DNA from 3 places in the Pantoea sp. F_5 genome. Region 1 is predicted to be linked to each of the others. Evidence: predicted binding sites of a transcription regulator. Region 1 holds the regulator's gene; each other region holds the start of a gene.
What was found. Region 1 encodes CRP, which controls carbon source genes, mostly activating them, when cyclic AMP is high. Its sites were predicted from a motif close to ATGTGANNNNNNTCACAT; they were not measured.
Positions count from the first base shown of each region.

Region 1 (8,023 bases):
AAGCAGCGTGGTTTTTCCGCAGCCGGAGGGACCGAGCACGACCAGCAGCTCCTGGCTATCCAGTTGCAGATTGATATCCTGCAACACAGGCTGTCCGGCATAACGGGCATTAAGGTGAGCGATGCGCAGCATAGTGCCTCCTTACGGTCTAACTAATGGTTCGACGAAACGGGAGGTCACGTAACTGCTGTAGTCATTATCTGCCTGCGGCACCCGGCCCTGCGCTTTCAGGAACTGCGCGGTATCGACGATCGCCTTATTGACCGGCTTGCCCAGCTGCTCAACCTGCTGCTGCGCCGTCAGGTAGGTATTACCCTTGACCAGACCCGGCACCTGCGCTTCCGGCACCCCGCTCAGGCGTGAGAGTTTGCTGAGGTTATCGGGCTGCTTCAGCCAGCTGTCGGGACTGTTAAGATAGGCCTGCTGCGCATCAATCGCGCTGCGGGCAAAGGCGGTCACGATCTCCGGGTGCTGTTCGGCAAAATCTTTGCGGACTACCCAGACATCCAGCGTCGGTGAACCCCAGCTCCCCACTTCCGCAGAGTCGGTTAACACCTTGCCCTCTTTCTCCAGCTCATTGACTGCAGGAGCCCAGACATAGGCACCATCAATATCGCCACGCTGCCAGGCCGCGATAATTGCTGGCGGCTGCAGGTTTACCAGCTGAACCTGCGACGGCTTGATGCCCCAGTGTTTCAGTGCAGCCAGCAGGCTGTAGTGGGTAGTTGAGATGAATGGCACCGCGATGCGTTTGCCGATGAGATCGTTGGGGGAGGTAATGTTCTTTTTTACCACCAGCGCTTCAGAGTTGCCCAGCTGAGAGGCGAGTAAGAACGCTTCAATTGGCAATTTCTGCGCTGCTGCGACCGCTAACGGACTGGAACCGATGTTGCCAATCTGCACGTCGCCGGACGCGAGTGCGCGTAATACCCCTGCGCCGCTGTCAAACTTTCGCCAGTCAACGCTGGCCCCGCTCTCTTTTGCAAAACTGTTGTCGGCCTGGGCCACTTTCGCGGGTTCGGCTGAGGTCTGGTACGCCACGGTGACATTGACCGCATCAGCCTGAAACGCCAGCAGCGCCAGCGCTGCGGCTAAAAAAGTTAAACGTGTTGCTGCCATGATCATTACCCCACCGTTTTTATCGTGGAGGCAGTGTCTATGGCCGCTATAGTTTCATAAAGGAATTAAAAATTATCCCTAATAGAAATAAGTTCTTAGATCACTATCTGCAAAGCTAAGTTAAAAATCACAAATACTGAAAATAGCTAAAGTAAGCAAAAATGTCAGGCGCTCACATTGTCCCTGTGCTATTGATATGCGTTCCCAGTTTTTGCCTGTTAAGGTCTCTGTATTCGATGTCGATCGAGAAAGTCGCTCAGCTGGCTGGCGTCTCCAAAGCCACGGTATCGCGCGTTCTCAACGCGCATCCCGGCGTAAAGCCCGATACGCGTGAGAAAGTTCTGGCGGCAATCTCTGCCTGCGACTATCAGCCCAATCTGCTGGCGCGTCAGCTGCGTACGGCGCAAAGCAACATGCTGCTGGTGCTGATCTCGGATATCACTAACCCCTTCTGTTCCCGCGTGGTTCAGGGCATCGAGGCCGAAGCGGAACTGCATGGCTATCATATCCTGCTCTGTAATTCGGCCTCGCAGCTTCAGCGTGAAGCCGCCTATCTGAGTCTGCTGACCGGCAAAGTGGTGGATGGCGTGATTACCATGGATGCGGCCTCCGGCTTACAGGATTTGCAGGCGCTGATCGCAGGAGCCCCCTGGGTGCAGTGCTGTGAGTTTGCTCCGGAGATCCCCGCCTCCTCGGTCAGCATTGATCATCTGGAAGCCGCACGCGACACCATCCATTACCTCGCCGGTAAAGGACGTAAGCGTATCGGGCTGGTTAACGGCGACATGCGTTACCTTTACTCGCATCATCGTGAAAAAGGCTACCGGCAGGCGATTGAAGAGCTCGGGTATGCGTGGTCCGGCGTCTCTTATACCTGTGAGATCTCCCCTGAAGCGGGCAGTCAGGCGATGCGGGAGTTGATGGCGCTGCCGGAACCGCCGGATGCGGTGTTTGCGGTGTCAGATGTACTGGCAGTGGGCGTGGTTCATGCGGCGCTGGAGGCAGGGCTGCGCGTGCCGGAAGATCTGGCGGTCGTCGGATTTGATGGCGTGCCGTTTACCCGCAGCCTGAATCCACCGCTGACCACCATCGAGCAACCGATGAATCAGCTCGGCGCGCGCAGCGTGCAGTTGCTGCTGCAGAAGATCCGTAATCCGAATGCACCAGTCATCCGTGAGGTGCTGCCCTGGACGCGCGTTGAACGCGCATCCAGCTGACTCAGTACCAGATTAACAGCACGCAGGCCGCAGTCAGCAGCCCCATAGCAAGGTTAAAGATTTTCCAGGCGCGACGGCTGCGCAGAATGCGGCCGATCATCGCGCCAAATCCCATCCAGATCACGCCTGACACCAGATTAACCAGAAACATGCCGACGCTTATCGCCATCACCGAATGGCGATAAGCATCACCCGCCAGACTGAAGCTGGCGACCGCGCCCAGCGCCATCAGCCAGGCCTTTGGATTGATCAGCTGCAGCAACCCACCCTGCCAGAACGGCATCGGTGCATCCGGTGCCTGATCGGTTTCCAGCTTTTCATAGCTGGACGTTGCTATCTTCCACGCCAGCCAGAGCAGATAGAGGCTACCGGCGATCTTCAGCACCAGGTGCAGCGAAGGATAGAGCAGGATCAGACCGCCAACGCCAAAGGCCACCATCAGCAGCATCACCTGCATACCAATCATGATGCCGATCATCAGTGGAATGGTGCGCAGAAAGCCAAAATTAGCGCCAGAGGCGGTGAGTAACATATTATTAGGCCCAGGCGTAATCGCCGCGACCCAAAGAAAGCCCAACATTGATAAGAAAAGACTCAGTTCCATGGCAATCGGGTACTCCTTACCCTTGCAAGAAAAAACTTATCGAAGCTAACAGTGTGATATGGAACAGACAAGCTTTTACCACATGAAATTTACCGGACCGGAAAACGAGCAATTCACGCCGCCTGACAGCCTGCGTAACGCCCACCTGCAGACAATGCTGCCGCGCCTGCTGCGTCGCCGTGTCACGTTCGCGCCTCACTGGCAGCGGCTCGATCTGCCGGATGGCGACTTTGTCGATCTCGCCTGGAGCGAAGATCCACAACAGGCGCAGCATAAACCGCGTGTCGTGTTGTTTCATGGGCTGGAGGGCAGCTTTCACAGCCCCTATATTCATGGCCTGATGAACATCTGCCGTGCGCGCGGCTGGCTGGCAGTGGTGATGCATTTTCGCGGCTGCAGCGGCGAACCTAACCGGCTCAATCGCATCTATCACTCCGGCGAAACGGAAGATGCCCGCTTTTTTCTGCACTGGCTGCGTATCCGCTGGGGCCAGGTGCCGACCGTCGCCGTCGGTTTTTCACTGGGCGGCAATATGCTGGGCTGCCTGCTGGGCCAGCAGGGCGCAGCTGCTGAAGTGGAGGCGGGCGTCATTGTCTCCGCCCCGCTGCAGCTGGAGCCGTGTAGCGTAAAACTGGAACGCGGCTTCTCACGCTTCTATCAATACTATTTGCTGGCGCAGCTGAAGAAAAATGCCCGCCGCAAACTGCACGCCTGGCCGGATACGCTGCCAGTCAATCTGGCGCAGTTAAAAGCGCTGCGGCGACTGCGCGATTTTGATGATGCGATTACCGCCCGCGCCCACGGTTTTGTCGATGCGGCCGATTACTATCATCGGGCCAGCGCCATGCCCTGGCTGCAGCACGCAAAGAAACCGCTGCTGATCATCCACGCCAAAGACGATCCTTTTATGAGTGATGAGGTGATCCCGCACAGCAGCCAATTATCTGCCACTATTACTTATCAACTGACACCACACGGCGGCCACGTCGGTTTTGTCGGCGGGACGTTACGCCAGCCTGAAATGTGGCTGGAACAGCGCATCCCGCAGTGGATCGCCCCTTTTCTGGATAACTGATCTCGTGATTATTCCCTGGCAACAGGTCTCACCTGAGACCCTTGAAAATCTGATTGAAACCTTTGTGCTGCGTGAAGGCACTGACTATGGCGAGCATGAACGTAGCCTGCTGGACAAGGTGGCTGATGTGCGACGCCAGCTGGAAACCGGTGAAGTGGTACTGGTATGGTCGGAACTGCATGAATCGGTCAACATCATGCCGCGTAAAGAATTTCGCGGCTGATGCACCGGCGGGCATTTCATGATAACAATGCTCATTGCCCGACCACACAGGGAGCTTTTCTATGTCTGCTCGTCATCCCATTATCGCGGTGACCGGTTCCAGCGGCGCAGGAACCACCACCACCAGCCTGGCGTTCCGCAAAATCTTCCAGCAGCTTGACCTGCATGCAGCGGAGCTGGAAGGTGACAGTTTTCACCGCTTTACCCGCCCGGAAATGGATATGGCGATTCGTAAGGCGCGCGATTTAGGACGTCACATCAGCTACTTTGGCCCGGAAGCCAATGACTTTGGCCTGCTTGAGCAGAGCTTTAAAGAGTATGGCCACAGTGGGCAGGGGCAGTCGCGTAAATATCTGCACACTTACGATGAGGCGGTGCCCTGGAATCAGGTGCCCGGCACCTTTACCCCCTGGCAGCCGCTACCGCAGAACACCGATATTCTTTTTTATGAAGGATTGCATGGCGGTGTGGTGACGGCGCAGCACAACGTGGCGGAACAGGTCGATCTGCTGGTGGGCGTGGTACCGATTGTTAACCTGGAGTGGATTCAGAAACTGGTGCGCGACACTGGCGAGCGCGGTCATTCACGTGAAGCAGTAATGGATTCGGTGGTGCGGTCGATGGAGGATTACATCAACTTCATTACGCCCCAGTTCTCACGTACCCATATCAACTTTCAGCGCGTTCCAACCATTGATACTTCCAACCCGTTCGCTGCCCGCACCATTCCGTCACTGGATGAGAGCTTCGTAGTGATTCACTTTCAGGGACTGGAGGATATCGACTTCCCCTATCTGCTGGCGATGCTGCAGGGGTCGTTTATCTCGCACATCAATACGCTGGTGGTGCCTGGCGGCAAAATGGGTCTGGCCATGGAGCTGATCATGGGGCCGCTGGTGAAGCGGCTGATGGAAGGTAAGCGGATAGAGTAAGAGGTCAGCAAAAAACCCTCAGACAGCAGATGCCTTTCGCAAAAATGTAAAACCGGCTTTTCTGCGGATAAAGGCTTGCTGCTGAGCAGGCTTCAGGGAGCATACGCCTTTCGCAAAGACGCAAAACCGCCATCCCTGGCAGGCTCAGCGCGGGCCATCCCTGGCCCGCTATGCTTTGCTACAGGTGTATGCTCCCTTCGCTTCACGTCCGGCAGCCACATCCGGTTTCAGGGAGCTCGCTTCAGACAGACCCTGATCACAAAGAATCTGACAGCAGCATATAAGCTCAACACGCAGGGAACCGGGTCAGAAGAGGAAAGCGTCCCACGCCAGGGATAAAAACGCCGGGAGCGTTTTTGAACAACGCAACGCGTTGGCCCGGCTACAGGCGCACTTCAGGGATGAGGTGCGTAATCGCGTGGGCCGAGCGCCCAGGGATGGTTTAAGCGACTTTCCGATCTGGCCCGGTTTTCTGCGCAGGCTCGATCTTACCGCCGCCCAATGTTGCACGGGCCGTTAATGGTCGTTTTCAGATACTACAGCTCAATCACCTCATAGCTATGCGTAATCGTCACACCTTTACCCAGCATGATGGCCACAGAGCAGTATTTCTCTGCCGAAAGATCGACGGCGCGTGAGACCGCTTTATCCTGGAGCGCTTTGCCACTCACGATAAAATGCAGGTTGATGTGCGTAAAGATTCGCGGTGCTTCTTCACGACGTTCTGAGGTCAGTTTTACTTCACAATCAGCCACATCGTTGCGGCCTTTTTGCAGAATTGATACCACGTCAATCGCGCTGCATCCACCTGCCGCCATCAGCACCATCTCCATTGGGCTGGGCGCTTTATCACCCGAATTGCCATCCATCAGTATCTGATGGCCGGATGAGGATTCTCCAAGGAATGTCAGCCCTTCTACCCATTTCACTCTTGCCTGCATGATTTTTGCTCCGGAATACGCTGTTTTGTCGCCAGAGTACGCTTTCACCTGGTAAACAGCAATCCAGAGAAATCCGCCTGTAGCTGAAGCGAGACAACAGAAGACAGTCGGCAAAAGCTGTGCTACAAACAGTGCTGAAAATATTTTTCGTCACCCGATGGCGAAGCCGGGAAGAATGAAGCGCACTGCGCCTGATGCGGCCCGAATAATTTCCTGAAAAGGAAACGCTTGAAGCTTTCACCGCCTGACAGGGAAAACTGCCCCCTGTATTTTGGGCACGATTACAACAGAGGATAATAGCGAATGGTTCTCGGCAAACCGCAAACAGACCCTACACTCGAATGGTTCCTGTCCCATTGCCATATTCACAAGTATCCATCCAAAAGTACGCTGATTCACCAAGGTGAAAAAGCAGAAACGCTTTACTACATCGTGAAAGGTTCCGTCGCGGTTCTGATTAAAGATGAAGAAGGCAAAGAGATGATTCTTTCCTACCTGAATCAGGGCGATTTTATTGGTGAGCTTGGCCTGTTCGAAGAAGGTCAGGAGCGCAGCGCCTGGGTACGTGCGAAAAGCGCGTGCGAAGTCGCGGAGATTTCTTACAAGAAATTCCGTCAGCTGATCCAGGTGAATCCCGACATCCTGATGCGACTCTCCTCGCAGATGGCGCGTCGCCTGCAGGTCACGTCTGAAAAAGTGGGTAACCTCGCTTTCCTCGACGTCACCGGACGCATTGCTCAGACCCTGCTTAACCTGGCGAAGCAGCCAGATGCCATGACGCATCCCGACGGCATGCAAATTAAAATCACTCGTCAGGAAATTGGCCAGATTGTGGGTTGTTCACGTGAAACCGTGGGCCGTATTCTGAAGATGCTGGAAGATCAGAACCTGATCTCCGCACACGGTAAAACCATCGTCGTTTACGGCACCCGCTAACTCCTGTCATCCACGGCGTGATGGCAACATCACGCCGTTATTGTTTGTGTTGGGCCGATGTGGCGTCGAATCATTTATCATCCTGAAGTTAACTACGCCTTGCGGCAAACGCTGGTGCTCTGCCTGCCGGTCGCGTTGGGCTGGCTGGCTGGCGACCTGCAAAAAGGTCTGCTGTTCTCATTAGTGCCCGCCTGCTGCAATATCGCCGGTCTCGATACTCCGCATAAACGCTTTTTCAAACGTCTGATTGTGGGCGGCAGCCTGTTTGCCCTCGGCAGCTTTCTGATCCAGTGGCTCACCCTGCATGCGATTCCACTGCCGCTGATCCTCTTCGCTATGCCTTTGCTGCTTGGCGTCACCGGTGAGATTAGCCCGCTGCACGGCCGTCTGCTGCCCGGTACGCTTATTGCCGCCATCTTTACCCTCAGCCTGATTGGCCGCATGCCCATCTATGTCACTCCGCTGCTCTATATCGGCGGCACACTCTGGTATGGGATATTTAACTGGTTCTGGTTCTGGCTGTGGAAAGAGCAGCCGATGCGGGAGAGCCTGAGCCTGATTTACCGCGAGCTGGCCAACTACTGTGACGCCAAATATACCCTGCTGACGCAGCTGACCGATCCCGAAAAAGCGCTGCCGCCGCTGCTGGCTCACCAGCAGAAAGTGGTCGATCTGATCAACACCTGTTATCAGCAGATGCACATGCTGTCGGCAAGCCGCGATCACAGCCATAAGCGGCTAACGCGCGCTTTCCAGGTGGCGCTCGATCTGCAGGAGCATATCTCGGTCAGCCTGCATCGGCCGGAAGAAGTACAGAAGCTGGTAGAGCAGAGCCATGCTGAAGCGGTGATCCGCTGGAATGCCAAAACCATCTCGGCCCGGTTGCGGGTGCTGGCAGATAACATTCTTTATCACCAGTTACCCGACCGCTTTGCGATGGATAAACAGCTCGGCGCGCTGGAGAAAATCGCCCATCA
Region 1 covers NZ_VWUO01000006.1:14,850-22,872, forward strand. Annotated here, with positions in the region: gene tauB (taurine ABC transporter ATP-binding subunit) at 1-132, opposite strand, end outside; gene tauA (taurine ABC transporter substrate-binding protein) at 142-1,119, opposite strand; gene F3I44_RS09530 (LacI family DNA-binding transcriptional regulator) at 1,356-2,336, shown strand; gene F3I44_RS09535 (LysE family translocator) at 2,338-2,940, opposite strand; gene F3I44_RS09540 (hydrolase) at 2,999-4,015, shown strand; gene F3I44_RS09545 (YheU family protein) at 4,020-4,238, shown strand; gene F3I44_RS09550 (phosphoribulokinase) at 4,300-5,169, shown strand; gene F3I44_RS09555 (OsmC family protein) at 5,706-6,110, opposite strand; gene crp (cAMP-activated global transcriptional regulator CRP) at 6,414-7,046, shown strand; gene F3I44_RS09565 (YccS/YhfK family putative transporter) at 7,104-8,023, shown strand, end outside.

Region 2 (8,023 bases), on a different contig from region 1:
GCCCGTAAACGGGCCAACGCGTTGCGTTGTTCAAAAACGCTCCCGGCGTTTTTATCCGGGCGGCGTGACGCTTTGCTACAGGCATATGCCCCCATCGCTTTTGAGATCGGGCATTGTCTGTTGGAAGAGCTGGGTTTTACTGTTGATGTAGGGCAGGTTTTTTAGAGGCTGAACGCAGGAGTTGTGTGTGCTTTGTGAGCAGCCAAGGGCATGTATCCCTCGTTTTCATTTATCAGTCGTGAGTGGCGGGCAGTTGCCCGCCTTTTTATCCTCTGAAGGAGAACCACATGTTGAGTCTCAAATCGTTTAAGCAATATTTCAGCCGGCAGCCGCTGACGGTGGAAGAGCTTGAGGTAGACAGCGCGCTACTGGAGCGTCTGGTGAACTGTTTTGGCGGACGTGACAATATTCAGCAGGTGGACGCCTGTTTAACCCGGCTGCGGGTGAAGGTGACATCGCTTAAAGCGGTGGATACGGCGGGATTGCAGAAAGCGGGAGCGATTGGTGTAGTGATCCTGGGACATGAGGTTCATGCGATCTTTGGTAAACAGTCCGACCAGCTGCGTCAGTTGCTGGAAGAACGTTTCTTTAAACCGGAGTAACAGCCGCCCGGGAAATACGAATAAAAAAATGGATAACCGTCGCCGGTTATCCAGATAAGCCCCTGCATAAGAGCCTAAAAATGATCACAATGAGGAGATAGCGCGGTTACCACCAGGCTTCGACCTGTACGCCGAAGTTCCAGGTATTATTACTGGTGTTGTCTTTGAAGCTGTGTCCATCCTCTGAGTCATTCAGGTAAGAGGCAAACAGTCGAAGTTCCGGACGAGACATAAATTCGGGACCGGCTGCCAGACCCAGCGCCAGCGTATATTTCTGTCCCGCCGCTTTATAGTCACTGCCCACTTTGTTTTCATCTTTCTGCCAGAAACTACCGACTTCACCGATGCCGCGAACATACTGCGTAAACTGATACTGACCACGACCCACCAGCGACAGCAGGGTACTTTTGCTGGTCTGCGCGGTGATATCGTCCGCCGAGCCCCAGGTAAAGACCTGGTTCAGGGAGAATTTATCGGTGATTGGGAGCAGACCGGTGTTAATCAAGCGGTAGCCTGTGGCGTTTTGAGTATCATTCCACATGTCATACCAGCCGCCGCCCTGTGAAATCATGTTCTGCGCCAGACCTTTGTTGGCGTACTGGAACACCAGCTTCTGGTAGCCGCCCCACATGTCCTGACTGATTTCACTGGTGAGCATGACGCCGTTATCTGCGTCATAAAGGCCACCATATTCTTTCTGTTTGTTGGTGGTGTTTGGCATGGCGTAATCAATACCAAATTCGGTCCAGGCACCGTTCCAGGGTTTCCAGCCGGCATAGCGAAGATCGAGGTAATTAATGTTGACGTCGTTGTCGCCATCGACGCGGTAATCCACGTCATTCGCATCGCCACGGATCCAGGCAAAGGAGATAGCGCCCGGACCCAGCGTATAGTTTTCGATACCGGCACCAGAACCCGAGATGTTCCAGTACTTGGTATCAATGATGTGCAGATCGTGACGCTGGTAGTAGCGTTTACCGCCCCAGATCACCGCATCTTTGTCACCCGGCACCAGTCCTTTGATCTGCAGGTTGAGCTGACGCAGGCCAAACTGCGCATCGTCGCCGAAGGTGGTTTCGTTATCGTTTGAGCCGTCGGAGAACATACTGACCATGGTGTCGACGTAGAAACTGACGTCATCCTTTTTGTAGACTTCGCTGCCCAGCTCAACCTCGCCATACGTGTCGGCTTCGTTGCCGAGACGGCCAACCTTATTCTTTTGATACTCTTCAATACCGCCATCCTGCGAGACGCCAACGCCACCACGCAGATAGCCATGGAAATCGATGTTGTCGATGGCGGCATAGAGCGTCGGGGAGGTCAGGGCCGCAGCAAGCGCCACAGCAGCAGTACGTAACCTTGTTTCCATGTTATCCTCGATTTTATTTGTAATACGTTCACATGACAGCGGCAGTAAACGCCTTTTGTCAGATGAGTGACAAATAAAATCGCGATAATGTGTGATGTACTGCAAATAAAATGCCGCAATATGTAACGATTAGTGAATCAGATCACCAAATTTATCGATGTGAAGGTATTACTTTTACTTTTTATTTGCGCAATGTGACTGCGGTAGTCTGGCTGACATCAGGGCTGTGATAACATTCCGCTATCGGTAATCAGGGATGCGAATTATGAGATCAAAAAATGCCACCTTAGAGGATGTCGCCCGTCATGCTGGCGTGTCGTATCAGACGGTATCAAGGGTTTTGAATAAGTCGGCAAACGTCTCGGAATCAACGCGGCGCAAGGTGGAACACGCAATTGAGACGCTGCGCTACGTGCCAAACCGACTGGCACAGCAGCTGGTGGGCAAGCAGAGCACAACCCTGGGTCTGGTAACGACTTCGCTGGCGTTGCATGCGCCCTCGCAGGTGGCCGCTGCGGTTAAACGTTATGCGAATGCAGCGGACTATCAGGTGCTGATCGCCATGATTGATGAGAACGTCAATCAAAGTCTGCAGGATTGCATCAATGAGCTGAAGTCTCAGCGGGTGGATAAAGTGATCATTAATGTCCCGCTGGAGAGCAGCGCTGCTGAGCAGGTCGTCCAGGAGAACGACGATATTCTCTGTCTGTTCCTGGATGTTGATCCCTACAGCGCAGTGTTTAATGTTTCGTTTAACCCGGCTGATGGTACTCGTGCCAGTGTTAAATATCTCTACGAGCAGGGGCATCGCGAATTCGCGCTGCTGGCCGGGCCAGAGCAGTCGGTCTCCGCCAATCTGCGGTTAAAGAGCTGGCTCGACACGCTGGAAAGCTACCGTCTGAAGCCGGTCAGCATCAGTCACGGTAACTGGGATGCGCAGAGTGGTTACAATGGCGTGCTGCAACTGCTGCGTGAAGCACCGGAGTTCAGTGCGCTACTGGTCGGCAACGATCAGATGGCGCTGGGTGTGCTGAGTGCGCTGCATCAGCGCGGTGTGGCCGTGCCAGGGCAGATTTCGGTGATTGGCTACGATGACACCTATGAAAGTGCCTTTTTCCATCCGGCGCTGACCACGGTGTCGCTGGATCTCGATTTGCAGGGCAAAGAGGCGGTTGCCCGTCTGTTGCTGGCCAGTGAGCAGGACGAGCAGCGTTCCTCCTCAATTCTGCCGGCAAAGCTGGTGGTGCGCAGCTCGACCGGTATCGCCGGACAACAGCAGCGAGATTTAAAGCAGATTGCAGAACAATTGCGGCTGATTGCCAGTAGGCTGGAGTAGCCCGCCTTTTTATCGATACAACCCGGCGTGATAAACCTGCATTCACCCGGACAAGAATAGCCGCCATTGCTGGCGGCCCTGATGATTTTTATGTAAGCGTGGCCGGTAAATCTGCCAGTGAGGCTTTTTAATTTGCGGGGGCGGTCTTCATTGCCGGGCGCTGAGGCAGCATCACCAGAAAAGCGATGATGATCAGTGCCAGCGTCAGCGAGGCACTATAGCGACTCAGCGCGAGTCCGCCCGCAGCAAGGGGTTTGTCCAGGAAGTCACCGACAACGGCACCCAGTGGTCGGGTCAGGATAAAGGCTGCCCAGAACAACGCGGTGCGTGAAAGAGAGGTAAAGCGACTTGCCGCCCGGATAACCCATGTTCAGTGAGCGATCGGCAAAGTCCGCCACCGTTGTGCCGACGGTGGTCGTTGCCACGACGGTGAACCTTAAAGATTATGGCCCGATGAGCCGATATACACAGGCTCATACTTCTGACACTGCAACCTGACAGCTTTGCGTAATGCCACAGGAGAGGGGACCTCAGATACTGCTGCCGGTAAGGCCTCAGTTTCCACCCGCATTTATCACGGCCCGCGATACTGAACCCTTATCCATAGCCTCTCCACGCTACAGGCAGGCATTAACGGTTATAATCAGGTCTGTAGCGACGTGTATTGAACTTATTTAACATCGTCAGCAACGTCGGAGTCGGCCACCATGAACCCAGTGATCAAACCTTCTTTTACCGCTGTTTGGTCTACGGATGCCCAGGGGATCTGCATCGCCAGTCAGGAAAGTCCTGCGGGTCTGATGCCTGAACTCAAGGGCGTGACGCTGTGTTCATGGCTGAGACTGGCGCAGGCTGACGACGATGCAAAGATCGCGCTACAACTGACTGCGGCCCTGGAATTGCTGACCCCTTTCCATATTGAAGTGCCAATCCATTGTCTGGATGGCAAGACGCGCCGGGTCCTTGTATCCGGCCTGCCGGATTGCCAGCCTGGCACCTCCCATCTGCAGTACAACGGCTTTATTCTGGATGTGACCGGGCAGCGTAAAGCGCTGGAAGATGCGTTTCGCACGGCGGCGGAATATCGTCTTCTGATTGAAAACAGTACCGATCTGATTGCCCATTGTGACGCGGAAGGCAGATACGTATCAATCTCTCCCTCTTACAGCGAAATCATAGGCTGGACCACCGAGGAGGTTGTGGGGCAACTGGTCGTGGATTTCCTGCATCCCGATGACCGCGAATTAGCCAGCGACGCGCTGGGATGCATCTTTAGTGGCGGGGTACTGCCGGATGTTGTTGAGGTGCGCAAACTTCATCGCGACGGCCATTACATCTCACTGGGCACTAAAGCCTGTGGCGTCATCAATCCCAATTCAGGAAAAAATATTGGTGCCGTGCTGGTATCGCGCGATATCACGCGGGATAAAGAACGGATGCGTAATCTTGAGAAGCTGGCAACCCTGGACACGCTGACCGGGCTGCACAATCGTGCCTGGATTAACGAGAAGGTGGGATTTATGCTGGCGCAGGCAGACGATCAGGCCTACACCACGGTGATGTTTATTGATCTTAATGGCTTCAAGGCGGTGAACGATCTGATGGGTCACGCAACAGGCGATGCCCTGTTGCAACAGGTCAGTGAACGGCTGCAGCACTGTATGCGTCCGGGCGACTCCGTTGCGCGTCTGGGTGGCGATGAGTTTGTCGTAGCTGCTAAATGCAGCAATCACGAGGCCGCATCCGCTATTGCCCTGCGAATTATTGACAGTCTGCAGGCACCTTTCGCCATCGATAACATGGATGTACGCATCGGCGCGGCGATTGGTATCAGCCTTGCCCGCTTCGGGACAGCAACGGCCAAAATGTTATTCGAAAACGCAGATAAGGCGATGTACCAGGCTAAAGCACGACGTGATTGTTCTTATCAGTTTTTTGAGCCAGCAGCGGAGTAGCCGTTGTATATGATGGCGCGTCTCCGCTTTCACTCCTGTCAGGCATATCCTGAACTTATCTGCGCATCAACCTGCGCTATCCATATGCAGGAACGGTGCTCAGACTAAGTTCATGCAGATTCTTCGTTTTTCCGCTCTTCATCATAACCCGCCTGCGCCTGCTCCATGGTTCCTCCATGTTGCTTTGCCCAGTTTACCAGCGTGACAAAAGGGTCCTGCAATGTCCGGCCCAGCGGCGTGATCGCATATTCGACCGCCACAGGCGAAGAAGCAATCACACGACGACTCACCAGTCCATTGCGTTCCAGCCGGCGTAATGCCTCTGTGAGAGATTTATGGGTGATGGGGTCGAGCCTGCGCTTGATGGCATTAAAACGCGAGGGCTGAGAGCACAATACGGTGAGGATTAAAACCGACCACTTATTCGCTACCTGTTCCAGGACAGGGCGGGTGCTGTTGATTTCGGCCAGTAGCTGGGTGATGTCAGTTGCCATGAGGTTTCCTTGATGATATCTGGTGTACATCAGGTGCGTAATTGACACTAAATATAATAAATATACCATCAGGTTTCTAGTCTTTAACCGGAGTCGCAATGATGAAACTGAGTGGAAAAGTCGCCCTTGTCACCGGGGGTAATAGCGGTATCGGCCTTGCTGTCGCTCGCCGTTTTGCAGAGGAAGGTGCACGCGTGTTTATCACCGGCCGGCGGGAAGCACAGCTGGCTGAGGCAGTCGCACTGATCGGCGGTCAGGTCGAGGCCATTCAGGGCGATATCACCCGCACAGACGACCTTACGCGTCTGTTCAGAACCCTTGGCACCCGAGCGGGTCGCCTCGATATCCTCGTCAACGCTTCAGGTGTGTCTGAACCGGCCAGCCTGGAAGAGACTACTGAAGAACACATCGATCGCGCTTTTAATCTGAATGTGCGAGCCATGGTGCTGACGGTGCAGCACGCGGTGCGATTGATGGGTGAGGGCGGCAGTATCGTGCTGGTGGGTTCCGTTGCAGGCGCGATAGCGAATCCCGGTTATGGCAGCTATTCCGCCAGCAAGGCCGCGGTACGGTCTTATGCACGCACATGGAATAGCGAGCTGGCACCGCGCGGCATCAGGGTTAACACGCTGAGTCCTGGTCCTACCGACACGCCGATGTTTGATCAGGCCAGCGATGAGGTCAGGCAGACGCTTACCGCCCGGATCCCGGCAAAGCGGCTGGGAAATCCTGATGAAGTGGCGGCCGCGGCACTGTTTCTGGCTTCAGATGAAAGCAGCTATATCAGTGGCACCGAGCTGGTCATTGATGGCGGGATGATTGCATAAAATACCCTGAAGAGCGTTACGGGCTATCGTGCCTGTGACGCCATTCTGACCACCAGCAGAACCACTTTGCCCATTGAGGCTTTTGCAGGTATCAGGTTGCGAAGCGAGTTATTCGCTGATATCGGCAGATAAGATCCAAATCGATAAGAGCACGAACAATAATAAATGTCGGTCTCTGAACAACGTTAATTTCATCTTCCAGGTTAATGGCTCATCCCCACTCTCACCTTCTTAAAGTGCAGCCAGAATGGCAGCTTCCATTTTCTCCGGCTTAGTGGTCGGTGCAAATCGTTTAATGGGTTTACCATCGCGCCCAATCAGGAACTTAGTGAAGTTCCATTTAATATGGCCACCCAGTACGCCGGGTAATTCTGCTTTCAGGTAACGGAAAATCGGGTGCGTTGCGGTACCGTTAACGTCTACTTTTACAGACACAGGAAAACTCACACCATAGTTGATGTGACATGTCTGTGCGATGTCATCGGCACTACCCGGTTCCTGTTTACCGAACTGGTTACAGGGAAACCCCAGTATCACCAGGCCCTGAGCGGCATACTTTTTGTAGAGTGTTTCCAGCCCTGCGTATTGTGGTGTGAATCCACAATGACTGGCGGTATTCACCACCAGAACCACTTTGCCAGCATAGTCGGCCATCGGGATTGGCTGGCCATTCAGGCTGGTGGCAGAGAGTTGATAAAAGGGAGACATGGTTCAATCCTCAGTGCGGAACCTGTTGTCCGTCAACATTAGCACAGTGCGCATAACGGCGTGAGATCAAGGGATTGCGTGTCTGGTTCAGCATCTGCGGCGCGAGCAATTACTGATTGCACATGGCGGGAAGAGCAGGACTCTTACCGCCATGTAATTAATATCATTCCAGACGCATCACTCAACCATTATCGCGAAAGCCGGGATAAAGACTCATTCCACCATCGATAAACAGTGTGGTGCCATGAACATAGTCGGAAAGGTCACTGGCCAGCCAGACCACCGCATTCGCCACATCTTCCGCCGCACCAATACGTCCATAAGGGATGAGTTTTAACAGCGCTTTACCCGCTTCACCCTGGGTGGTTTCTTCGTTGATGGCAGTCGCGATAGCGCCGGGTGCTACTGAGTTGACGCGTATACGGTCTTCACCCACTTCCTGTGCCAGGCTTTTCATCAGCAAATCAACCCCGCCTTTTGACGCAGCGTAGTTAACATGTCCGGCCCAGGGAATGAGCTGATGCACCGAGCTCATATGAATGATCTTACCTACAGCCCGACTGATCTCCGGGCGGTGCGCCTGATCACGAAACTGACGCAGCGCAGCCCGAGCGCAAAGGAACTGCCCGGTCAGGTTCACATCCAGGACGGTATTCCAGTCTGCAAGCGACATCTCAATGGAAGGCGCATCCTTCTGCAGCCCTGAGTTCGCCACCAGAATATCCAGTCGGC
Region 2 covers NZ_VWUO01000016.1:71,126-79,148, reverse strand. Annotated here, with positions in the region: gene F3I44_RS18705 (glucose PTS transporter subunit EIIB) at 288-602, shown strand; gene F3I44_RS18700 (maltoporin) at 709-1,971, opposite strand; gene F3I44_RS18695 (LacI family DNA-binding transcriptional regulator) at 2,237-3,307, shown strand; partial or broken gene F3I44_RS24345 (hypothetical protein) at 3,435-3,741, opposite strand; gene F3I44_RS18685 (sensor domain-containing diguanylate cyclase) at 4,015-5,262, shown strand; gene F3I44_RS18680 (helix-turn-helix domain-containing protein) at 5,373-5,756, opposite strand; gene F3I44_RS18675 (SDR family NAD(P)-dependent oxidoreductase) at 5,855-6,583, shown strand; gene F3I44_RS18670 (glutathione peroxidase) at 6,815-7,291, opposite strand; gene F3I44_RS18665 (SDR family oxidoreductase) at 7,473-8,023, opposite strand, start outside.
Region 2: the regulator CRP is predicted to act here: its motif matches at 2,061-2,078, upstream of F3I44_RS18700 (maltoporin).

Region 3 (8,023 bases), on a different contig from region 1:
TGCGGCATTGTGTACGCGTTCACGCGCCACCGGGTTTTTAGCACCTTCGGCATAACTGGCCGGCAGGTTCTCTTTCAGCAGTTTCAGAGCCTGCAGCGCCTGACCATCAGAGTATTCATTCGCCAGTACGGAAACATAGGCTTCCAGCGCGTGGGTTACTGCATCCAGACCCCCGAAGGCGCAGAGTGAACGCGGCATATCCATCACCAGATTGGCATCGACAATCGCCATATCCGGCGTCAATGCATAGTCAGCCAGAGGATATTTCTGACCGGTCGCATCATCGGTTACCACAGCGAATGGTGTGACCTCTGAACCGGTACCTGAGGTGGTCGTGATGGCAACCATGCGTGCTTTGACGCCCATTTTTGGGAACTTGTAAATACGTTTACGGATGTCCATGAAACGTAACGCCAGCTCTTCGAAGTGGGTTTCCGGATGTTCGTACATCACCCACATGATTTTCGCGGCATCCATTGGGGAACCGCCGCCCAGCGCAATGATGACGTCAGGTTTAAAGCTGTTCATCTGCTCTGCACCTTTACGTACGATGCTCAGCGTTGGGTCAGCTTCAACTTCGAAGAACACTTCAGTTTCGATGCCGTGTGATTTCAGTACGCGGGTCACCTGGTCAGCATAACCGTTATTGAACAGGAAGCGGTCAGTGACGATAAAGGCACGTTTCGCGCCATCCGTTGCCACCTCTTCCAGCGCAATTGGCAGTGAACCCCGACGGAAGTAGATGGATTTAGGAAGTTTATGCCACAACATATTCTCAGCTCGCTTGGCGACAGTTTTGGTATTGATCAGGTGTTTTGGACCGACGTTCTCTGAAATAGAGTTACCGCCCCAGGAACCACAACCCAGCGTCAGAGACGGGGCCAGTTTAAAGTTATAGAGGTCACCGATACCGCCCTGAGAGGCCGGGGTGTTGATCAGAATACGCGCGGTTTTCATTTTGTCCCCGAAGTAGTGCACGCGCTCAGTCTGGTTATCCTGGTCGGTGTAAAGGCAGGAGGTGTGACCGATACCGCCCATGGCAACCAGTTTCTCCGCTTTATCTACAGCATCCTGGAAATCTTTTGCCCGATACATCGCGAGGGTAGGTGAGAGTTTTTCGTGGGCAAATGGTTCAGATTCATCTACCAGTTGCACTTCACCAATCAGGATCTTGGTGTCCGGCGGCACGCTGAGACCGGCCATCTCTGCGATTTTGAAGGCAGGCTGACCCACGATGGCCGCATTCAGGCCGCCGTTTTTCAGGATGATATTCTGCACTGCGCTCAGTTCAGCACCCTGCAGCATGTAGCCGCCATGGCTGGCGAAACGTTCACGCACGGCGTCATAAACAGAATCAACCACAATAACAGATTGTTCAGAGGCGCAGATCACCCCGTTATCGAAGGTTTTCGACATCAGAATAGAGGCAACGGCACGTTTCACATCGGCTGTTTCATCGATCACTACCGGCGTGTTACCAGCACCGACACCAATCGCCGGTTTACCGGAGCTGTATGCTGCTTTCACCATGCCCGGACCGCCGGTGGCAAGAATCAGGTTGATGTCAGGGTGATGCATCAACTGGTTTGACAGTTCAACAGACGGGGCATCGATCCAGCCGATAATGTCTTTAGGCGCACCGGCAGCAATGGCGGCCTGCAATACGATATCGGCAGCTTTGTTTGTTGCGTCTTTGGCGCGTGGGTGTGGCGAAAAGATAATGCCGTTACGGGTTTTAAGACTGATTAACGCTTTGAAGATAGCGGTTGAGGTTGGGTTGGTGGTCGGGACGATACCGCAAATCAGGCCAATTGGCTCGGCGATGGTAATGGTACCGAATGTATCGTCAGTGGCTAACACGCCACAGGTCTTTTCATCTTTATAGGCGTTGTAGATATACTCGGAAGCAAAGTGGTTTTTAATGACCTTGTCTTCGACGATGCCCATACCGGATTCGGCAACGGCCATCTTGGCTAGCGGGATTCTGGCGTCAGCGGCGGCAAGGGCGGCGGCTCGGAAGATGGCGTCGACCTGTTGTTGAGAAAAGTTGGCATATTCACGCTGGGCTTTTTTTACACGTTCGACCAGTGCATTGAGTTCAGCGACATTGGTTACGGCCATGGTGTTCTCCTGAAGGAAGTTAAACTTTTTTAGTAAACAATCCTGCGTCCTGAGTATAGTCTCGCTGAAATAACGTGACTGGCTGACAGGAAAAGCCCGGATTTTCAACTGTTTACTGAACGAGTCTTCTGCTGGCGTTTGCGAGGTTTCTTACGCTGACGCTTATACTTCCGTTAAGAAAAGATTACCTGGTTTGGGGTAGATCAATTTTGATGCAGATCAATTTAGGTTCAAGCTGACACCTTTCAGCACCCCTTTAGAGAGCTTTCCTGTCAGGTCCGCGTGCTCCTGTGCTCAGCCCTCCTGGCAGTGGCTAAATCCAGCCACTTTTTAATCTCTGGCGGAAAGCGCTAAATGCTTTACTGTTCATCAGGATAAATACCTATGTGCACATCTGGCGTCTCTGCACGTTTTCACATACATTAGGCGCGTTTACCCCCTGTGGTACGGAGTAGAGTCGTGAATCCAGCGCTTTTAGATCTATCAGGCTATATAAAATTTTTTGTCGGGCTCTTTGCGCTGGTCAATCCGGTAGGCATTATTCCGGTGTTCATCAGCATGACCCGTTATCAGGGGGTAGTTGAGCGTAACAAAACCAACCTTACGGCTACTCTGGCCGTTGCCATTATTCTCTGGACGTCACTTTTCCTCGGCGATGCGATTTTGCGTGTGTTTGGCATTTCGATTGACTCGTTCCGTATTGCGGGCGGAATTCTGGTCGTCACCATTGCCATGTCGATGATCAGCGGCAAGCTGGGCGAGGATAAGCAGAACAAGCAGGAGAAGTCAGAAACGGCGATTCGTGAAAGCGTGGGGGTTGTGCCGCTGGCATTACCACTGATGGCGGGCCCGGGTGCCATCAGCTCAACCATCGTCTGGAGTACCCGCTACCACAGCTGGATAAATCTGCTGGGATTCACGCTGGCAATTGCTATTTTTGCTTTCTGCTGCTGGCTGTTGTTCCGCGCCGCGCCGTTAATGGTGCGCATGCTTGGCCAGACCGGTATTAACGTGATTACCCGAATTATGGGGCTGCTACTGATGGCGCTGGGAATTGAATTTGTTGTGACCGGTTTGAAGTCGATTTTCCCCGGCTTACTGAACTAAAACTCACTTATTTCATGCGGCGAAGTGAATTGGTGACCTGAAATGGTGCAGTAAAGCATTTTATTGCACCATAATAATGCAGTTATTCATCCTGCTTAATATAAACAGACGATTATAAATTCCGTTACTGTGGGTTTGCTCACAGACTTTTTTTTGCAAAATAATGTCACGATTTTCACACGATAATCTGCTGCCTGATCTCCACCCAACCCTATAAACCCCCCGGTTTACAGTGCTCAGCCTGAATTTCATCACGCCGATGCCGTTTATATCAATACAAATACCGAATAAGACGCTTTTTGTGGCTGCATACCGGCCCGGAAACAGGTTTCCAGCTAAACAGTTTATTTTTCATATCGATATAATATTTTCAGGACGAAAATTAACACTTTCGCTGCCTGACATCTCATGATAAAAGAGAATTAGTTAACATTTTAGCTATTTTGCTTTGGCACCCCTTCGCGGCTTCTGATAATTTTTGGCCCAACGCGATTTTTTTCTCCGTAAGCCCAAAGTGAGAACGCTTTTTGCTTAAGCCTATCGGGATACTTAATTAAAGGTTGGCGTTTCGCATGATTGGGATGGAAAACTTGCAACAACAGCGGTCAGTAATCGCACTCTTTTTGTTCACGGCTTTTTCTCCAGCCTATGCCGCTACGGTTCCGCCGGGAACGACACTGGCCGCGCAACAGCAAATAGTGATCAACAACGGAAGCGAAGTCTCTTCGCTGGATCCACATAAAACCGAAGGCGTGCCGGAATCTAATGTTATTCACAACCTGCTGGATGGGCTGGTTAACACCGATAACCGCGGTCAGGTCGTGCCGGGCGTCGCCAAAAGCTGGGAGAATCCACAACCCACGGTCTGGATTTTTACTCTGCGTGATGATGCAAAGTGGAGCAATGGCGAACCAGTGACCGCCGCCGATTTCGTTTATAGCTGGCGTCGGCTGGTGGACCCGAAAACGGCATCGCCTTATTCCAGCTATCTGCAGGCAGCCCATTTTGCCAGTATTGATGCTATCCTTGCCGGTAAAGCGTCACCCGATGAGCTGGGCGTCAAAGCGCTGGATGCACATCGGCTGCAGATAACCCTGAGTGAGCCGGTGCCTTACCTGGTGGCGATGTTAGCGCATACGGCAATGAAGCCAGTTTATGCGCCAGCCATTAAGCAGTGGGGCGACGCCTGGACCCGTCCCGATCACTATATCGGTAACGGTGCCTATACACTGAACGACTGGGTGGTGAATGAAAAAATCGTCGTGAAGCGTAATCCCCACTACTGGGACAATGCGCATACGGTGATTGAGCAGGGGACCTTCCTGCCGATCGCTTCTGAAAACAGTGACATTAATCGCTATCGCAGTGGCGGCACGGATATCACTAACAGTGCTGTTCCGCCAGAGATGTTTGGCAAGCTGCGCAAAGAGCTGGGTGATGAAGTAAAAGTGAGTCCGCTGCTTTGCACCTTCTACTACGAAATCAACAACAAAAAAGCGCCGTTTACCGATGCACGGGTACGCGCCGCGCTGAAAATGACCCTCGATCGCGAGGTGATTGCCAATAAGATCATGGCTCAGGGGCAGATTCCGGCCTATAGCCTAACGCCACCGTTCACGGCCGGTATTAAGCTATCCCCACCAGAATGGTTCACCTGGACACAGGCGCAGCGTAATGAGGCGGCGAAAAAGCTGCTGGCAGAGGCGGGCTTTGATGCCAGTCATCCGCTGACCTTTACGCTGCTCTATAACACCTCTGATCAAAATAAGCGGCAGGCGATTGCAGCCGCGTCAATGTGGCAGAAAAACCTGGGCGCGAAGGTGACGCTGCAGAATCAGGAGTGGAAAACCATGCTGGAGACCCGTCATCAGGCTCAGTATGATGTGGTGCGTGCCACCTGGTGTGCCGATTACAATGAGCCCTCTACCTTCCTGAACATGCTGATCAGCAATGCCTCAATCAACACCGCATTTTACAGCAGCGCGATCTTCGATCGCTTAATGGCGGAAACGCTGACGGCGGGCAGCGAGGCGCAGCGCGCCGACCTGTATCAGCAGGCTGAAACACAACTCGACAAAGACTCACCAATTGTGCCAGTTTACTACCGCGTAAGTGTGCGCCTGGTAAAGCCCTGGGTTGGCGGCTTTACGGGCAAAGACCCGCAGGACATGACAGACCTGAAGTACTATTTCATCAAACAACACTGATCTGATCGCCGCTTCGGCGAGACAGTCGGAACACGTATCAGCGTACAGACCATTTTGGGGTCAATCTCCCTGGGAACAGGCCAGGGAGCCCGGAGACGGGGGACGCCGTGACAGAGCATCGCCGCGGTGACGATAATAAAACTGGAGTGTAATAATGAACAACATCACGAAAAAAAGCCTGATTGCAGCGGGCGTTTTCGCCGCAGTAAGTGCCCTGGCAGGGAATGCGGCTTTCGCAGCAACCGTGCCTGCGGGCGTTGAGCTGGCCGCAAAACAGGAGCTGGTTCGCGGCAATGGCGATGAAGTACAGTCGCTTGATCCGCACAAAATTGAAGGCGTGCCGGAAGACAACGTGGCGCGCGACCTTTATGAAGGTCTGCTGGTCAATGACAGCAACGGCAAACCGATTCCGGGCGTAGCGGAAAGTTACGAAAACAAAGATTTCAAAGTGTGGACGTTCCACTTACGTAAAAATGCCAAATGGTCCAATGGCGAGCCGGTTACCGCGCAGGACTTCGTCTATAGCTGGGAGCGTCTGGTCGATCCTAAAACGGCTTCACCGTACGCCAGCTATCCGCAGTATGGTCATATTCTGAACGTCGATGACATCATCGCCGGGAAAAAACCGATTACCGATCTGGGCGTAAAAGCCATTGATGACCACACGCTGGAAGTTACCCTGAGCGAGCCGGTTCCCTATTTTGATAAGCTGCTGATTAACTCCGTCATGTCACCGGTTTACAAACCGGCAATTGAGAAGTTTGGCGAGCAGTGGACCCAGCCACAGAACTGGGTCGGCAACGGTGCCTTTAAACTGGACGCACACGTGATTAACGAGCGCATCACCCTGGTACGTAACCCGAACTACTGGGACAACGAACACACCGTGCTGAACAAAGTTACCTACCTGCCAATCAGTTCTGAAGTCAGTGACGTTAACCGTTACTTCTCTGAGAACGGCAGTGACATGACCTACAACAATCTGCCAATTGAGCTGTTTAAAAAACTGCAGCGTGACAACCCTAAAGAGCTGCACGTCGATCCTTACCTCTGCACCTACTACTACGAAATCAATAACCAGAAAGCGCCATTCACCGATCCTCGCGTGCGCGCGGCCCTGAAGCTGGGTCTGGATCGTGACATCATGGTGAATAAAGTTCTGGCACAGGGCCAGAAGCCGGCCTACAGCTACACGCCGCCATCTACAGACGGCATGGACATTCTGCCGCCAGACTGGTTCACTTGGTCACAGGACAAACGTAACGCTGAAGCGAAGAAGCTGCTGGCTGAAGCGGGCTACACCGCCGACAAACCCCTGACTTTTAACCTGCTGTATAACACCTCCGATCTGCACAAGAAGCTGGCGATTGCCGCCTCGTCGATCTGGAAGAAAAATATCGGCGTGAACATCAAGCTGGAAAACCAGGAGTGGAAAACCTTCCTGGATACCCGTCATCAGGGTAACTACGATGTGTCGCGTGCGGCCTGGTGTGCTGACTACAACGAACCGACTTCATTCCTGAACACCATGGTGTCCAACAGCAGCAGTAACACATCGCACTACAAGAGCGATGCGTTTGACAAAGTAGTGCGTGACGCGATCAAAGCCCCGGATGCCAAAGCCCGCGCAGTGGACTATCAGAAAGCTGAGCAGATTCTGGATAAAGACAGCACCATCGTACCGGTTTATTACTACGTGAACACGCGTCTGGTGAAACCTTACGTTGGTGGTTATACCGGTAAAGATCCACTGGATAAAACGTTGTCTAAAGACTTCTACATCATTAAACACTAATAGCATTCAGGCTATCAGCAGTGGCGGCGCGTCTGACGCCGCCTTTTTTAATTTTTTATATGTTGTGAAGCAACAGCCTGGTAGGTACGGCAATGTTAAAATTCATCCTGCGTCGCTTGCTTGAAGCGCTACCGACGCTGTTCGTCCTGATTACCATCTCCTTCTTTATGATGCGCCTTGCGCCTGGCAGTCCCTTTACCGGCGAGCGTACGCTGGCACCCGAAGTCATGGCCAACATTGAGGCGAAGTACCACCTCAACGATCCCATTGGTAAGCAGTATGTCGATTACCTTGTGCAGCTGGCGCACGGCGATTTCGGTCCGTCGTTTAAATACAAAGACTATTCAGTCAACTATCTGGTCGCACATGCGTTCCCGGTTTCTGCCAAACTCGGTCTGGCCGCGTTCCTGCTGGCGATAGTGCTGGGCGTGACCGCCGGCGTTATCGCGGCGCTCAAACAAAATACGTTGTGGGACTTCGCGGTGATGGGGGTGGCAATGACCGGCGTGGTGATACCCAGTTTCGTGGTCGCACCGCTGCTGGTCCTGCTGTTCGCCATCAGCCTGAAATGGCTACCGGGCGGCGGCTGGAATGGCGGGCAGTGGAACTACATGCTGCTGCCGATGGTGGCGCTGTCGCTGGCGTATATCGCCAGTATCGCGCGTATCACCCGTGGGTCGATGATTGAAGTGATGCACTCCAACTTTATCCGTACCGCGCGCGCCAAAGGCTTACCGCTGCGCCGCATTGTGCTGCGTCATGCGCTGAAGCCCGCATTGCTGCCGGTGATCTC
Region 3 covers NZ_VWUO01000004.1:296,359-304,381, reverse strand. Annotated here, with positions in the region: gene adhE (bifunctional acetaldehyde-CoA/alcohol dehydrogenase) at 1-2,121, opposite strand, end outside; gene F3I44_RS08060 (YchE family NAAT transporter) at 2,581-3,228, shown strand; gene F3I44_RS08055 (ABC transporter substrate-binding protein) at 3,810-5,435, shown strand; gene oppA (oligopeptide ABC transporter substrate-binding protein OppA) at 5,590-7,230, shown strand; gene oppB (oligopeptide ABC transporter permease OppB) at 7,323-8,023, shown strand, end outside.
Region 3: the regulator CRP is predicted to act here: its motif matches at 2,329-2,346, upstream of adhE (bifunctional acetaldehyde-CoA/alcohol dehydrogenase).